One region of the Streptomyces yangpuensis genome, then DNA from elsewhere that is predicted to be linked to it. Evidence: riboswitches for the same ligand, from Rfam matches in the RefSeq annotation. Region 1 holds a riboswitch; the other holds the start of a gene.

Evidence for each region. Region 1 has a riboswitch for ZMP and ZTP ahead of NRK68_RS28245 (bifunctional 5,10-methylenetetrahydrofolate dehydrogenase/5,10-methenyltetrahydrofolate cyclohydrolase). Riboswitches for the same ligand answer to the same signal wherever they lie in the genome.
Region 2: it holds a riboswitch for ZMP and ZTP, as region 1 does, so the genes downstream of both, glyA (serine hydroxymethyltransferase) here and NRK68_RS28245 (bifunctional 5,10-methylenetetrahydrofolate dehydrogenase/5,10-methenyltetrahydrofolate cyclohydrolase) in region 1, are expected to answer to the same signal.

The regions. Positions count from the first base shown of each region.
Region 1 is NZ_CP102514.1:6,212,697-6,221,260, reverse strand. Features, by position in the region: gene NRK68_RS28250 (NAD(P)/FAD-dependent oxidoreductase) at 1-1,333, shown strand, start outside; gene NRK68_RS28245 (bifunctional 5,10-methylenetetrahydrofolate dehydrogenase/5,10-methenyltetrahydrofolate cyclohydrolase) at 1,536-2,381, opposite strand; ZMP/ZTP riboswitch at 2,467-2,570, opposite strand; gene NRK68_RS28240 (methyltransferase domain-containing protein) at 2,628-3,389, shown strand; gene NRK68_RS28235 (RNA polymerase sigma factor) at 3,606-5,204, shown strand; gene NRK68_RS28230 (vWA domain-containing protein) at 5,270-7,090, opposite strand; gene NRK68_RS28225 (ATP-binding protein) at 7,087-8,148, opposite strand; gene NRK68_RS28220 (amino acid permease) at 8,293-8,564, opposite strand, start outside.
Region 2 is NZ_CP102514.1:4,517,421-4,525,984, forward strand. Features, by position in the region: gene NRK68_RS20765 (carboxymuconolactone decarboxylase family protein) at 1-323, opposite strand, end outside; gene pdxR (MocR-like pyridoxine biosynthesis transcription factor PdxR) at 467-1,864, shown strand; gene NRK68_RS20775 (hypothetical protein) at 2,006-2,854, opposite strand; gene NRK68_RS20780 (hypothetical protein) at 2,958-3,254, shown strand; gene NRK68_RS20785 (glutathionylspermidine synthase family protein) at 3,262-4,464, shown strand; gene rocD (ornithine--oxo-acid transaminase) at 4,482-5,687, opposite strand; ZMP/ZTP riboswitch at 5,819-5,909, shown strand; gene glyA (serine hydroxymethyltransferase) at 5,944-7,227, shown strand; gene trpS (tryptophan--tRNA ligase) at 7,360-8,373, shown strand; gene NRK68_RS20805 (2'-5' RNA ligase family protein) at 8,470-8,564, shown strand, end outside.

The DNA.
Region 1 (8,564 bases):
CGGCGCCATCCGCCGCAGCCTGCCCACCGACCTGGTCACCAAGACCGCCCAGGGCTGGATCCCGCGCTGCGGCGAGAAGCAGTTCAACATCTCCTGCAGCCGCGACCTCCTCGACTCCGTGGTCCGCGCCCGCGTCACCTGCCTGCCCGGGGTGACCACCCTGCAGCGGAGCCGGGTCCGCGGTCTGGAAGGCACGGCGGCCCGGGTCACCGGCGTCCGTGTCGACACCCCCGAGGAGCAGGAGCGGCTGGTGACGGCGGACCTCGTGGTCGACGCCAGCGGCCGCGGCTCACGGGCCCGGACCTGGCTCCAGGCGCTCGGCGTGAGCGGCATCCGGCAGGCCGAGGTCGACTCCGGTCTCGTCTACGCGACCCGGATCTTCGAGGCACCCCCCGGCGCGCACGAGATGGGCTTCCCCATCGTCAACGTGCAGTCCGACCCCCGGGTGCCCGTGCCCGGGCAGACCGCCACGATCGTGCCCATCGAGAACGGCCGGTGGCAGGCCACCCTGTCCGGCACCCGCGGCGGCCAGCCCACCGGCGACCCCGACGCGTTCATCCCGTTCGCCAAGTCCGTCCGCGACCCGATCGTCGGCGAGCTCCTGGAGCACCGCAAGCCGCTCACGGACGTCGCCGTCACCCAGGGCACCGCCAACCGCCGGGTCTACTTCGAGAAGGCCGAGCTGCCCGACGGCTTCTTCGCCGTCGGCGACTCCGTGGCCACCTTCAACCCGCTGTACGGGCAGGGCATGACCGTCGCCGCCCAGGGCCTGCTCGCCGTACGCACCCTGCTGCGGGACAAGGGCCTGGCCCATCCCGGGATCGGCCGTGAGGCGCAGCGCGTCATCGCGCCCCAGGTCGCCACCGCCTGGGAGCTCGCCACCTCGCAGGACATCCTCTATCCGGGCGCCACCGGCATGAAGCCGCGCGCCGGCACCAATGTGCTCAACGGCTACGTCAACCGCCTGATGACGGGAGCCACCACGGACGAGGCGCTCACCGCCGCCCTGTTCAACGTCCTCACCATGAGCGTCGAGCCCACCCACTGGCTGCGCCCGTCGGTGGTCTGGCACGTGATGCGCGCCTCCGACCGGGGCGCACTGAAGGCGCCGCCGCTCACCGCCGCCGAGCGGGCCGTCGCCGGGCTCGACCCGGCGCCCGGCACGCGCACCGGCAGCGGCTCCGGCTCCGGCTCCGGGGGCAGCGGCAGCGGCAGCGGCAGCAGCAGCAGCAGCAGCGGATCCGGCGCCCGGGGCAGCACTGGCAGCGCCGCCCCCACCGGCCCGGCGGCCGATCCGGTCGGCCCGGCCGACCCCGTCGGACAGGCCCGATGAGCGGCGGGACCGCGCTGCTCCTCCTGCCCGGCTCGCTGATGGTCCTGGCGCTGCTGATCAAGCTTCCCGAGCTGGGCCGGGGATCCATACCCGGAGCGGGACCCGGCCCCGGTGGTCGCCTTGCGCCTGAGAGGGGTGGACCGAGAAACGGGCGGCGCCCCGGACCGGGGTCCGGGGCGCCGGGTGTCACGGGCGGGGCGGCTCAGAGGTCCGCGAGGTCCAGCCCGGCCTGCGCGGCCGCGGCCCGCACCGTCTGCTCCAGCAGGACGGCGATGGTCATCGGGCCGACACCGCCCGGCACGGGCGTGATCAGCGAGGCGCGGGCCGCCGCCGACTCGAAGTGGACGTCGCCGACGTTGCCCTCGTTGTAGCCGGCGTCCAGGACCACCGCGCCCGGCTTGATGTCCTCGCCCCGGATGAACTCGGCCTTGCCGACGGCGGCGACCAGTACGTCCGCCTGGCGCACGATCGAGGAGAGGTCCCGCGTGCGGGAGTGGCAGTAGGTGACGGTGGCGTTCTGCTCCAGCAGCAGCATGCCGGCCGGCTTGCCGAGGATGGCGCTGCGGCCGACGACCACGGCGTGCTTGCCGGTCAGGTCCACGTCGTACTCGGCGAGCAGCCGCATGATGCCGCCCGGGGTGCAGGAGACGAAGCCCGGCAGGCCGAAGCCCATGGCCGCGAAGGAGTGCATGGTGACGCCGTCGACGTCCTTGCCGGGGGCGATGGCCTCGAAGGCGGCGCGCTCGTCGATGTGGTGCGGGACGGGGTGTTGGAGCAGGATGCCGCTGATCTCCGGGTCCTCGGAGAGGGCCGTGATCGCCGCGACCAGCTCCTGCGTGGTGGTCGAGGCCGGCAGCTCCACGTGGCGGGAGGTGATCCCGGCCTTCGCGCAGCGGTTCTGCTTCATGCGGACGTAGGTGACGGAGGCGGGGTCCTCGCCGACCAGCACGGTCGCGAGGCAGGGCGCGGTGCCGGTGCGCTCGGTGATCTTCGCCGCGAGGGCGGCGGTCCGCTCCGAGATGCGGCGGGCGAGGGCGGTGCCGTCCATCAGCCGGGCGGTGCCGGCGGCGGGGGCGGTCTGGGCAGTCGTCACGGGATCTCCTGAACGTCGCTGCGGATCGCGGTCGCGGTTCGCGGTTCGCCCAGGCGCGCGGCAGTCGACGCCACCGGAGGTCCTCGGGTGCGCCGGGCCGCTCCCCGGTGGTGATCCACCCGAACGCCAGTCACGGCCCACCGACCACTGTAGTCGACCAATTCGGTGGTCGCCCGGCGCCCGACCTGCGACGATCGATGCATGACGCGTACTTTCGACCATCTTGTCGCCGAGGCCGAGTCCGTCTCCGTGGACGGCTGGGACTTCTCCTGGCTCGACGGGCGGGCCACCGAACAGCGTCCCTCCTGGGGCTACCAGCGCCTGATGGCCGACCGCCTGGCCCGGGTCCGGTCCGCCCTGGACGTCCAGACCGGCGGCGGCGAGGTCCTCGCCGGGTCCGGGCCCCTGCCGCCCCTGATGGCGGCCACGGAGTCCTGGCCGCCCAACATCGAGCGGGCGACCCGGCTGCTGCACCCGCTGGGCGCGGTGGTGGTCGCGGACTCCGACGAGCCGCCGCTGCCCTTCGGGGACGAGGCCTTCGAGCTGGTGACCAGCCGGCACCCGGTGACCATCTGGTGGGACGAGATCGCCCGGGTGCTGACACCCGGCGGCACGTACCTCTCGCAGCAGGTCGGCCCGGCGAGCGTCTTCGAACTCGTCGAATATTTTCTCGGGCCCCAGCCCGAGGAGGTCCGGCGCGCCCGGCATCCCGACGACGCCGCCGCCGACGCCGCGAAGGCGGGTCTGGAGGTCCTCGACCTGCGCTCGGAACGGCTGCGCACCGAGTTCCACGACATCGGAGCCGTGATCTACTTCCTGCGGAAGGTGATCTGGATGGTGCCCGGCTTCACGGTCGGGCAGTACCGGGACCGCTTGCGCGAGCTGCACGAACGGATCGAGCGCGACGGCCCCTTCGTCGCGCATACCGCCCGTTTTCTCATCGAAGCCCGCAAATCCGACTGACGCGGGGGGCCGACGGATCCACGCCCGATCCGGTTGCCCGGTCGTAGCGTGGCGCAGGTCACTCAATTCAGCGCGTAACGAATCGACTCGGGCAGGCGATGAACCGACAGGTGTCCTCGCGCGGCCCGGAATACAGACCCCCCTCGGGTCTGTTTCCCGAGTTCGCGCGATGATGTCCCGCCCACCCCTTTGTCTGTTCGCAACGAGAGGCTCCTTGTGTCGCTCAGCCCGTCCCGTACGTTCCCTCCGGAGATCGCCGAATCCGAGGCCCTCGTCGCGCTCGTCGAGCGCGGCCGCGAGCAGGGTCACATCAACGGTGACGACGTGCGCCAGGCCTTCGAGGCCGGCCGCATCCCGGTGGACCAGTGGAAGCGGGTCCTGCGCAGCCTGAACCAGGTCCTCGACGAGGAGGGTGTCGCCCTTCACGTCAGCGCGGCCCCCGCCACCAAGGCTGCCGCGAAGAAGCCCCGCAAGGCTGCCGCCGCCCCCGCCCGTACCGTGGCCAAGAAGGCCGCCGCCGCGCCGCGCCCCATCGGTGCGCGCAAGACCGCGGCCACCGCCGCGGCCACCACCGTCACGTCCACGGCTTCGGCGATATCCGCTCCGTCGGCCGCCGCGGCTGCGGAGGCGGCGGCGCCGGCCGAGGCCGCCGCCGAGCCGAAGAAGCGCACGGTCAAGAAGACCGCCGCCAAGAAGACCGCCGTGAAGAAGACCGCGGCGGCGAAGAAGACCAGCGCCAAGGACGCCGACGAGGGCGAGAACCCGGTCGTCGAGGGTGAGGACTGGGCCGCGGAGGACCTCGTCGACGAGGCCGAGGAGGAGGCCCCCAAGGCCGGTGCCCAGGGCTTCGTGCTGTCCGACGAGGACGAGGACGACGCCCCGGCGCAGACGGTCATGGTGGCCGGTGCCACCGCCGACCCGGTCAAGGACTACCTGAAGCTGATCGGCAAGGTGCCGCTCCTCAACGCCGAGCAGGAGGTCGAGCTCGCCAAGCGCATCGAGGCCGGTCTCTTCTCCGAGTACAAGCTCGAAGAGGAGGAGGACCACAAGCCCGCCTTCAAGCGCGAGCTGGAGATCCTCGTCGAGGACGGCCGCCGGGCGAAGAACCACCTGCTGGAGGCCAACCTCCGTCTCGTGGTCTCCCTCGCCAAGCGCTACACCGGCCGCGGCATGCTCTTCCTGGACCTGATCCAGGAGGGCAACGTCGGCCTGATCCGCGCCGTGGAGAAGTTCGACTACACCAAGGGCTTCAAGTTCTCCACGTATGCGACCTGGTGGATCCGGCAGGCGATCACGCGTGCCATGGCCGACCAGTCGCGCACCATCCGCATCCCCGTCCACATGGTCGAGATCATCAACAAGCTCGCCCGCGTGCAGCGCCAGATGCTCCAGGACCTCGGCCGGGAGCCCACTCCGGAGGAGCTGGGCAAGGAACTCGACATGACCCCCGAGAAGGTCATCGAGGTCCAGAAGTACGGCCGCGAGCCGATCTCCCTGCACACCCCGCTGGGTGAGGAGGGCGACAGCGAGTTCGGTGACCTCATCGAGGACTCCGAGGCGGTCGTGCCGGCGGACGCGGTCTCGTTCACCTTCCTCCAGGAGCAGCTCCAGTCGATCCTGGGCACGCTCTCGGAGCGCGAGGCGGGCGTGGTCTCGATGCGCTACGGCCTCAACGACGGCCAGCCGAAGACCCTCGACGAGATCGGCCGCGTGTACGGGGTCACCCGTGAGCGCATCCGCCAGATCGAGTCGAAGACCATGTCGAAGCTCCGCCACCCGTCGCGCTCGCAGGTCCTGCGCGACTACCTCGACTGATCCGGCTCCCGTACGAAGCCCCCGCACCGCCGCCCGGCGATGCGGGGGCTTCGTCGTGACGGCCGTCAGGTGAGGCGGAAGACCGGGCCTTTCGGGGTGAAGGGGAGGGAGGCGCCCTGGGGGATCAGGTAGGCGTGTTCGCGGCGGATGCGCAGGGTGTCGCACCAGCCGTCGGTGATCACCAGGAGCGGCGCCGTCGGCGGGAAGTCCTCGGCCCGCTGGAGCAGGTCGATGCCCGGCTGGAGCTCGGTGCCGCCGCGGCCGCGGACCCGGACCCGGCCGGCGATCTCGGCCGGCGGCACGTAGCCCGCGTCGTACGGCGCCGCGTCGCAGAACACGACCCGCGCCGCCGGTACGTCGCGGGCCTCGGCGTACGAAGCGATCGCGCCCAGCGCCTTGCCGAGCAGGGCGGCGTTCATCGACCCCGAGGTGTCCAGGACCACGCCGAAGGTGCAGCGGGCGGTCTCCTCGGGCGGGAAGTACCGGCCCGCGCGCGGGATGTCCGGGGTCGAGGCCTGGCGGCGCGCCGGGCGGGCGTAGGAACGTACGGCCTCCGGCCTCGGCACGTACTCGTCGAACCAGCGGGCGAGCCGGGCGTCCCAGGGCACCGGCGGGTGGGCGAGGGCCCGGATCTCCTGGACGAGCCCGGCCGGCAGCAGGCCGCGCCCGCCGCGGACGTGCAGGTCGAAGCCCTGGACGAGGCCGCGCCGGTAGAACTCGTCGAGGTCCGTGTACGGGCGCCCCGCACGGTGCGCGAGCGGCTCGCCCAGGATGTCCCCGACGCCCTTGCCGCGCAGGGTGGCCAGGCGCCGCATCCGGCGCAGGTCGGTGGTGATCCGGTCGTAGACCTCCTCGACGGAGAGCCCGCGCAGCGCCGGGTCGTGCAGCAGCCCCTCCGGCATGCTGCCGATCCGCATCTCCACCAGCCAGTCGTTGACCACGTAGTCGGCGGCGACGTTGTGCAGGTACGGATCGCGGGCACCGCGGCGCTCGCCGTGGCGCAGGGCCGCGTGCAGCATCTCGTGGGCCAGGATGAACCGCCACTCCTCGTCCTCGAAGCTGCGCAGCGGGTTGATGTAGATCTCCCCGGCGGCGGCGCTGACGGCGGCGACGGCGATGTCCTGGGCGCGGGCCAGCTCGGCGTCGGCGACGACGGTCAGGCCGGCGGCGAGCCCGCCGAGGAGCGGGTAGGAGGACACGAACCAGTTCAGGGCCCGGTCCCAGGGACGCTGCTCCACCAACTCGCCGGTGGTCCGGTCGCGGCGGCCGCCGGCCACGTCCATGGCCGTGGAGACACTGCGGGTCAGGGCGGCGGCGAAGGCGGTCTGCCAGTCGGGGACGGCGGATCCGCTCCAGCTGCGCCAGGTGGTCAGGATCTGGTCGGGGCCGCGCCCGGCGGTGCCGCAGTGCTCGTACGCGGCGGGGATGCCGTCGCGGCGCCACCGGGCGGCGAGCTCGTCCTCGTCGCCGCCGGGGTACGCGGCGGGCAGGTGGTCGGGGGCGCGGCCGACCGGGAAGGTCAGCAGGAAGCGGTTGACGACCGTGCAGCGGGCGGCGAGGTCGAACGCATCCGGCTGGGCCCGGTCCTCGTCCTGGGCGGCGGGGACGTGGCCGAAGCCGAGGTGGAGCAGGGCGTGGGCGAGCGCCCAGGCCCACTCACGGGGCTCGGCCCGCCGGGTGGGGTGGACGTGGACGACGCCGTTGGAGGTGACGGCGGCCAGTCCGCCGGCCGGGGCCTCCTTGCATCCGGGCTCGCGGCAGACCTTGCCGTCGAGGGCGCCGAGTGCCGCGTTCTGCTTGACCAGGGCCAGGCCCTCGGCGAAGGCCTGGGCGGCCGGATCGGGCTTTGCGGCGGCCTTCGCCCGGGCCTTTCCGCTCCGGGTCACCGGCGGGCCTCGACCAGCCGGGGCATGTCGCGGGCCGCCTCGATCAGGAACCAGCCGGGCAGCACGGGCAGGCCGTCGGCGTCGTCGGCGATGACGGTCTGGGCGACCTCGACGGAGATCTCGGCGAGCTGGACCAGGAGCGACTTGAAGCGGTGGGTGTGCTGGCGCAGGGCGGGCGAGACGTGTTCCTTCTGCGCCGGGAGCTCCTTGAGCAGACGGCCCCGGAAGGCTTCCGCGAGGTAGAAGAGCAGGTCGCGGTCCTGGAGCCGGGCGGGCCAGGAGGCGTCGCCCTTCAGGATGGCCTCGATACCGAAGGTGTGGCGGACGATCTTGGCGTAGCCGCAGAAGGAGACGGCGTGCGCGGGGGTGAGGGTGCCGTGCGCGACGACCTTGAGGGTCTGCTCGTCCAGCTCCGCCCCGAAGGAGTGCAGGGCGTCGGAGAGCATGTGCCAGGAGCGCGGGGTGGAGAAGGGCTCCTCGGTCTTCGGCGGCTGCGACCAGAGGTGATCGGGGCGGTCGGTGAGGTAGTCGGTGACCCACGGGTGGATGCCGTGCTCGCCGGCCCACACCAGCCAGTCCTGCGCGGACGCCTGGAGGTGGACGTGGGTGAGGCGGTTGACCAGGGCGGAGGCGATGGGCCGGGCCAGCGCGTTGTCCGTGGCCCGGTTGCCGGCGCCGATGACGATGGAGCCGGCGGGCAGCTCGTAGGAGCCGATCCGGCGGTCGAGGATCAGCGAGTAGAAGGCCTTCTGCACATCCGGGCTCGCCGCGTTGAGCTCGTCGAGGAAGAGGCAGTACGGCTCGTCGCGGGCGATGGCCTCCGGCGGGCAGAAGACGGAGCGGCCGTCACGGATCTGCGGAACGCCGATCAGGTCCTCGGGGGCGAGCTGGGTGCCGAGGAGACTGACGCACTCCAGGCCCAGGGAGTCGGCGAACTTCCTTACGAGCGAGGACTTCCCGATACCGGGCGCCCCCCAGAGGAAAACGGGCCGCACGGTGGCGAGGCCGAGCAGCAGTTCGGGGATCTGGGCGGGGGTGACGGTTACGGCAGCCTGCACGGGCGGGAACGTCCTTCGGGTGGGGCCGGTGTGGGGCGGTGTGGTGCGGCCAGTGTGGACGCACCGCGCACCGCCCGGCATCCGGTTTTCCCGCCAGGCCGGGCCCGGCACCCGTCCCGCCCGTCTGCCGTACCGCCCCGCGGGTCAGCCGGCCGAGCGCTGCCTGCGGGCCGCCATGACGGCGTAGACGGCGACGCCCCCGAAGAGGAAGAGCACGCCCTGGTAGACGGCGGCGTATCCGGAGCCGGCCACCAGCCACATGGAGAAGCCGAAGGCCAGGACGGCGAGGGCGCCGTCGCGGACCAGGCGTCCCCGCTGGACGCGCTCGCCCTGGCCGGAGAGCAGGAAGTAGATCTGCGCGGCGGTGGAGAGCAGGTAGGGGACGGTCGCGGTGAAGGTGGTGACGAGGACCAGGA
Region 2 (8,564 bases), 1.7 Mb from region 1:
GCGGCCTTCTCGTACACCTCGTCGGGCACGAAGCCGTCGGTCAGGACGGTGACGGCCTCGGTGAACTCGATCGCGGCGAGCTCCTTCTCGGTGTAGAAGTGCCGTGACTCCTCCCAGGCGCCCAGCAGCACGATCCGCTCGACGCTCTCGCCCGCGGCGATCGCGTCCTTGGTGTGCATGTCCAGACAGAAGGCGCAGTGGTTGATCTGGGAGGCCCGGATCTTGACGAGCTCGACGAGGGACGGCTCCAGGCCCTTCCGGGAGGCGATCTCCAGGGCCAGGACGGCCTTATAGACCTCGGGGGCGAGCTTCGCCATGTGCATGCGCGGGGTGTGCTCGGGCGCGTGGTCGTGGTCGTGGGTGTGGGTGTGGGTGGGGGTGGGTGAGGGGGTCTGCCGGTTCTCCGCGGTGGTCGTCATGCGATTCACCCTAGGAGCAGAGCGGCCCGGAGATATGGTCCATATCCATGACGGAACCTTGGGCCACTTTCGGCGCCGACCTCCATCTGGACCTCTCCGCCGGGCACGGTCTGCGGGCCGGCCTGACCGAGGCGCTGCGCGAGGCCGCGCGCAGCGGGCGGCTGGCCCCCGGCACCCGGCTGCCGTCCTCCCGCACCCTCGCCGCCGACCTGGGCATCGCCCGCAACACGGTCGCCGAGGCGTACGCCGAACTCGTCGCCGAGGGCTGGCTGACGGCCCGGCAGGGCTCCGGCACCCGGGTCGCCGAACGGGCGCGCCCGCGCCGGCCCGCGGCAGCGGCACCCGTACGGCGCCCCGCCCGGCGGGGGCCCGCGTACAGCCTGGTCCCCGGCACCCCGGACCTGGGCGGCTTCCCGCGCGCCGGCTGGCTGTCGGCGGCCCGGCGGGCGCTCACCGCCGCCCCGAACGAGGCCTTCGGCTACGCGACCGACGGGCGCGGACGCGTCGAGCTGCGCCGGGCTCTGGCGGGCTACCTGGCGCGGGCGCGCGGCGTGTACGCGGACCCGGACCGCATCGTGCTGTGCGCGGGGTTCCTGCACGGGCTGAAGCTGCTCGCGGCGGTGCTGCGGGCACGGCGGGTGCGGGAGGTCGCGGTCGAGGGGTACGGCCTGGACTTCCACCGGGACGAGCTGGTGCGGGCGGGGCTGCGGACCCGGCCGCTCGGGGTGGACGGCGAGGGCGCCCGTACGGGGGAGCTGACGGCCGCGTCCGGCGCGGTGCTGCTGACCCCGGCCCACCAGTTCCCGACGGGCGCGGCCCTGACCCCGGCCCGCCGGGCCGCCGCGGTCGACTGGGCCCGGACCACGGGCGGGCTGATCCTGGAGGACGACTACGACGGGGAGTTCCGTTACGACCGGCAGCCGGTGGGCGCCCTCCAGGGCCTGGATCCGGACCGGGTGGTGTACCTCGGCACGGCCAGCAAGTCCCTCGCCCCGGGGCTGCGGATCGGCTGGATGGTGCTCCCGACGGGGCTGCTGGAGGAGGTGACCGCGGCGAAGGGGTACACGGACTGGACCTCCAGCACGCTGGACCAGCTGACGCTCGCGGAGTTCATCGCGTCCGGGGCGTACGACCGGCACGTGCGCGGCATGCGGCTGCGCTACCGGCGGCGGCGGGACGAGCTGGTGGCGGCCGTGGCCGGCCGGGTGGCGGGGGTCTCGGGGATCGCGGCGGGCCTCCACGCGGTGCTGGACCTCCCGGCGGGCACGGAGCGGTCGGTGCTGCAGTCGGCGGCCTGGCAGGACCTGGCCCTGCACGGCCTCTCCGCCTTCCGGCACCCGCAGGCCGGGTTCGCCCCGCGGGACGCGCTGGTCGTCGGCTACGGGACCCCGTCGGACAGCGCCTGGTCCCCGACCCTTGCGGCGCTCGCCGCCTCCCTGCCGTGACCCTGCGGTGCCGGCTGGAAAATCCAGCCTCGCCGGCGTTTGAGGCGCGGGGCTCGGGGGCAGCGCCCCCGCAACGGCGCGGCACCCGGCCATGCACGGGATCACGGCAAGACGGCGCCTCAGGCGGGAAACCCGGCCCGCTCAGCCGAGTGGTGCGGCCGGGGCCGACGGCGGCTCCGGTTCGCCGAAGCGGGACAGGGCCAGCGAGCCGGCCACCGCCACGGCGAAGCCGGTCACCGCCAGCCACGTCAGGCCCTCCCGGGTGCGGTCGCCGAGCCAGACCACGCCCACCACCGCCGGGCCGATCGTCTCGCCGAGCACCAGCCCGGCCGTCGCGACCGTCACCGAGCCGCGCGCCAGCGCCGAGGTGAGCAGCAGGAACCCGGCCGCCCCGCCCAGCAGGAGCGCGTACAGGGCGGGGTTCGCGAAGTCCCACGGCGAGTCGACGAGCCGCACCGAGACCTCCACCACGCCGAAGCCCGTGCCCGAGCCCAGGCCGAGGACCAGGGCCCGCGGCCCGTCCGGCAGCCCGCCCGCGACCGCGCCGACCAGCAGCACCAGCGCCGCCACCGCCAGCAGCCCCAGCTTCAGCGCGAGGGAGCCCGTCCCGCTGCCCTCCTCCCCCGCGGAGAGCCCCAGCATCAGCAGCCCCAGGCACACCACGCCCACCGCGCACCACTCCGCCGGGGACAACCGCACCGCCATGAGCCGCGACGCGACCACCGCCGTCACGGCGAGACTGGCGGCCAGCGCGGCCCCGACCACGTAGATCGGCACATGACGCAGCGCGATGATCTGCAGGACGAATCCGGCCCCGTCCAGGCCGAGGCCGAGCAGATAGCGCCACTGCCGGGCGGCCCGCAGGAACAGGGCCGCGTCCACCCCGGACCCGCTGCCGGGCTCCACCGCCCGCGTCGCGACGGCCTGCAGGACGGACGCCGTACCGAAGCAGAGCGCCGCACCCAGCGAGCAAATCATCCCAATCAGCACGAAATGACTCTAGGTCACGGATCTCACGACGGCCGGATTCCATCGGCCGGGGGCACCGTTCTAGTCTGTCGGGAGCACGCCAGGCCCCAGGGGGACAGCAGACATGGACAGCAGCAGCATCAATCAGCGCCGTATGCGCTCCGGCGCGGTCGCTCTCGGAGGGATGGGCCTGCTCGCGGCCACCCTCGTGGCCTGCGGCAGCAGCGACGAACCGGACCGGCGCTGCGCGTCGCGCTCCACGCTGGACCACCTGAACAGCAAGGAGTGCAAGACCGGCGGAACCGGCGCGTACTACTACGGCGGTCACGTCAGCAACGGCAAGGTCAGCGGCGGCAGCTTCGACAAGTCGGCCGTCACCCGCGGCGGCATCGGCGGCCACTCCAGCTCCAGCGGCGGCTGACCGCACGATGCAGCGGCACACCATCGAGCCCCGGCCGGGCTGGCAGAAGACGGTCGAGGAGCAGGGGCTGATCTACCCCCTCACCCGTTACCCCGACGACTCGCTGCGCCCCTACTGGGACGAGAGCGCGTACTACTCCTTCTCCCTGCCCGAGGTCGAGGCACTGGAGAACGTCGTCGAGGAACTGCACGCCATGTGCCTGGCCGCGGCCGCGCACATCGTCGAGCAGGACCGGTTCGCCGACCTCGGCATCACCGACCCCAAGCTCGCGGCGCTCATCGCCGAGTCCTGGCGCCGCCGTGCCGAACAGCCCTCCCTGTACGGCCGTTTCGACCTGCGCTACGACGGCAGCGGCAGCCCGGCCAAGATGCTGGAGTACAACGCCGACACGCCCACCTCCCTGGTGGAGGCGGCCAGCCCGCAGTGGTTCTGGATGGAGGAGCGGTTCCCCGGCGCCGACCAGTGGAACTCCCTCCACGAGCGCCTCGTCGACGCCTGGCGCCGCCAGGCGGAACTGCTGGCGCCCGGTCCGCTGCACTTCGCGCACTCCGAGACCGACGAGCTCGGCGAGGACCTGATGACGGTCGCCTACTTGCAGGAGACCGCCGACCAGGCCGGCCTGGAGACCCACGCCCTGTCCGTGGAGCAGATCGGCTGGGACAGCCTGTCCGGCCGGTTCGTGGACGAGAAGCTGCGCTTCATCCGCAGCTGCTTCAAGCTCTACCCGTGGGAGTGGCTGGCCACGGACGAGTTCGGCCCGCAGGTCCTCGGCACCTACGACCACGGCGGCGGCTCCGGCACCACCTGCTGGATCGAGCCGCTGTGGAAGATGCTGCTCTCCAACAAGGCCCTGCTCGCGATCCTGTGGGAGCTCTTCCCGGAGCACCCGAACCTGCTGCCGGCCTACCTCGACGGCCCGCGCGAGCTCGCGGAGCCCGGATCGGCCGGCTTCGTGGCCAAGCCGCTCCTCGGCCGCGAGGGCGCGGGCGTCACCCTGCACGAGCCCGGCCCGGACGGCGTGCCGTTCGTACCGGAGCCGGGGGAGCGGTACTGCTTCCAGGGCCTGGCCCCGCTGCCCGACTTCGACGGCAACCGGGTGGTGCTCGGCGCATGGGTCGTCGAGGACGAGGCGGCAGGGCTCGGCATCCGCGAATCGGCGGGGCCGGTCACGGACGAGTACGCCCGCTTCCTGCCCCACGTCATCCTCTGAGGATCCGCCGGGGGCTGCTACACCGACAGCACCGACCGGAGCTGCTCCAGCCCCCAGTCCAGGTCCTCCTTGGTGATCACCAGCGGCGGGGCGATGCGGATGGTCGACCCGTGGGTGTCCTTCACGAGCACGCGGCGCTCCATCATCTTCTCGGAGATCTCCCGGCCCGTACCGCGGGAGGGGTCGATGTCGACGCCCGCCCACAGCCCGCGGCCGCGTACGGCGGTCACCGCGCCCCCGCCGACGAGCATGCCCAGCTCGCGGTGGAGGTGCTCGCCCAGTTCGGTGGCCCGCTGCTGGAACTCGCCCGTCCGCAGCATCGCGATCACCTCCAGCGCGACGGCGCACGCGAGCGGGTTCCCGCCGAAGGTCGACCCGTGCTGGCCGGGCCCGAACACCCCCAGCACGTCCCGGTCGGCGACCACCGCCGACACCGGTACGACACCGCCGCCGAGCGCCTTGCCGAGGATGTAGACGTCCGGGACGACCCCCTCGTGCTCGCAGGCGAAGGTCCGGCCGGTCCGGCCGAGCCCCGACTGGATCTCGTCGGCCATGAAGAGCACGTTCCGCTCGCGGGTCAGCTCCCGTACACCGCTGAGGTACCCGGCGGGCGGCACCAGCACCCCGGCCTCGCCCTGGATCGGCTCCAGCAGCACGGCCACGGTGTTTTCCGTGACGGCGTGCGACAGCGCGGTGAGGTCCCCGTACGGGACGATCTCGAAACCGGGCGTGTACGGGCCGAAGTGGTCGCGGGCGTCGTGGTCCGTCGAGAAGGAGACGACGGTCGTGGTCCGGCCGTGGAAGTTGTCGGCGGCCACCACGATCTTGGCGTGCCCGTCGGGGACGCCCTTGACCTCGTAACCCCACTTGCGGGCCGTTTTCACGGCCGTCTCCACGGCCTCCGCACCGGTGTTCATGGGCAGCACCATCTCCTTGCCGCACAGCGCGGCGAGTTCGGTGCAGAAGTCGGCGAAGCGGTCGTGGTGGAAGGCGCGCGAGGTGAGGGTCACCCGCTCCAGCTGGGCCCGCGCGGCGTCGATCAGACGGCGGTTGCCGTGACCGAAGTTGAGCGCGGAGTACCCGGCGAGCATGTCGAGGTATCTGCGGCCCTCCACGTCGGTCATCCACGCGCCGTCCGCGGACGCGACGACGACGGGCAGCGGGTGGTAGTTGTGCGCGCTGTGCGCGTCGGCGGAGCGGATGGCATCAGCAGTTGTCGACACGGGATCTCCGATCGTCCGTCTGGCCGGTGAAGCGGTGACGAGGGTGGCGTCACCTTCTTATCGTCGCTCGTATCCCGGACGCAGAAACCTCCCCGCAGGCGACACCGCGGACTCGCTCATCTAGGGTGTCCGGTACGCACGGCGACTGGCGTACGGGGAACCAACTCCGGGGGAGTCGTGCGCGCTCGACCGCATACAGGGCCGCTCGCCTGGGCCTCGCGGGGTACCGATCACATCGACCCCGGAGGAGCCCGCCGTGTCCGCGAGCCGCCATCCCGCCCTGTCCGCGACCGACCCCGAACTGGCGTCCCACATCGCCGCGGAGGAAGTCCTCCAGGCGGAGACCCTGCGCCTGATCCCCAGTGAGAACTACGTGTCCTCGGCCGTCCTCGAAGCCTCCGGCACCGTGCTGCAGAACAAGTACAGCGAGGGCTACCCCGGCCGCCGCTACTACGAGGGCCAGCAGAACATCGACCGGGTCGAGGCCCTGGCGATCGAGCGCGCCAAGGGCCTGTTCGGCGTGGACCACGCCAACGTGCAGCCGTACTCCGGCTCCCCGGCCAACCTGGCCGTCTACCTGGCCTTCGCACAGCCCGGCGACACGGTCATGGGCATGGCCCTGCCGATGGGCGGCCACCTCACGCACGGCTGGGGCGTCTCGGCGACGGGCTCGTGGTTCCGCGGCGTGCAGTACGGCGTCCGCGCCACCGCGGATCCTGAAACGAATGGCCGGATCGACTACGACGCGGTGCGCGAGCTGGCCCTCGCCGAGCGGCCCAAGCTGATCTTCTGCGGGGGCACCGCCCTGCCGCGGACCATCGACTTCGCCGCCTTCGCGGAGATCGCGCGCGAGGCGGGCTCGGTCCTCGTCGCGGACGTCGCCCACATCGCCGGCCTGATCGCGGGCGGCGCGCACCCCTCCCCGGCCGGGCACGTGGACGTCATCTCCACCACGACCCACAAGACGCTGCGCGGCCCGCGCGGCGCGATGCTGATGTGCCGCGAGGAGCACGCGAAGGCGATCGACAAGGCCGTCTTCCCGGGCCTGCAGGGCGGTCCGCACAACCAGACCACGGCCGGCATCGCGGTGGCGCTGCACGAGGCGGCGCAGCCGTCCTTCGTCCGGTACGCGCACGCGGTCGTCGCCAACGCCAAGGCACTGGCGGCGGCGCTGCTGGAGCGGGGCTTCGACCTGGTCTCCGGCGGTACGGACAACCACCTGATCCTGATCGACCTCACGGGCAAGGAGGTGCCGGGCAAGGTCGCGGCCAAGGCCCTGGACCGGGCGGGGATCGTCGTGAACTACAACACGGTCCCGTTCGACCCGCGCAAGCCGTTCGACCCGTCGGGCATCCGGATCGGCACGCCGTCGCTGACGTCCCGCGGGCTGTCGACCGAGCACATGCCGGTGGTGGCGGACTGGATCGCGCGCGCGGTCGACGCCGCCGCGAAGGGCGACGAGACCGCGCTGAAGGTGATCCGTTCCGAGGTCGCCGACCTGATGGCTGCCTTCCCGGCCCCGGGCCTGCCGGTGTCGTAGTCCTGCGGCCGCGCCGCCGGGGGCTCCGCCCCCGCACCCTGGCGCCTCGATCGCCGGCGAGACTGGTTTTCAGCCTCGCCGGCGATCGAGGCGCGGGCACGAGCCCCGCCCCGCACCTGAGAGAATGGGGCCATGGCTTCTGATCGTCCTCGCGCGCTCTCCGGCATCCAGCCCACCTCCGGCTCGTTCCACCTCGGGAACTACCTCGGAGCCATCCGCCAGTACGTCGCCCTCCAGGAGACGCACGACGCGTTCTACATGGTCGTCGACCTGCACGCGATCACCATGCCCCAGGATCCGAAGGACCTGCGCGCGAACACCCGCCTCTCCGCCGCGCAGCTGCTCGCCGCCGGCCTGGACCCGGAGCGCTGCACGCTCTTCGTCCAGAGCCACGTCCCCGAGCACGCGCAGCTCGGCTGGGTGATGAACTGCATCACCGGTTTCGGCGAGGCCAGCCGGATGACGCAGTTCAAGGACAAGTCCGCCAAGGGCGGTGTCAACAGCGCCAGCGTCGGCCTCTTCACGTACCCGATCCTCCAGGTCGCCGACATCCTGCTCTACCAGGCGAACGCCGTCCCGGTCGGCGAGGACCAGCGCCAGCACATCGAGCTGACCCGCGACCTCGCCGAGCGCTTCAACAGCCGCTTCGGCCAGACCTTCACGCTGCCCGCCGCGCACATCGTCAAGGAGGTCGCGAAGATCTACGACCTCCAGGACCCGGCGATCAAGATGTCGAAGTCGGCGTCGTCCCCCAAGGGCCTGATCAACCTCCTCGACGAGCCCAAGGTCACCGAGAAGAAGATCAAGAGCGCGGTCACCGACACCGAGGCCGAGATCCGCTTCGACACCGAGAAGAAGCCCGGCGTCAGCAATCTGCTCACGATCTACTCCACCCTCACGGGCGAGTCGATCCCCGCCCTGGAGGAGAGGTACGTGGGCAAGGGCTACGGCGCGCTGAAGACGGACCTGGCCGGTGTGATGGTCGATTTCGTCACACCGTTCAAGCAGCGCACCCAGGAGTACCTGGACGACCCGGAGACCCTGGACTCCCTGCTGGCCAAGGGCGCGGAGAAGGCCCGTGCGGTCGCCGCGGAGACGCTGGCGCAGGCGTACGACCGCCTGGGTCTGCTGCCCGCCAAGCACTGACGAACGCAACTACGGAAAGACCGCTCTGGCACGAAGTGGGGTCGTGGCCCCACACTGGGGCGGCAGGGTCCACAAGGACAAGCGGAGGAGAGATACGTGGGGACCGTAACGCTCGGCGTTTCGATCGCGGTCCCGGAGCCGTACGGCAGCCAGCTCCAGGAGCTGCGCGCGGGCTTCGGGGACGCCGCCGC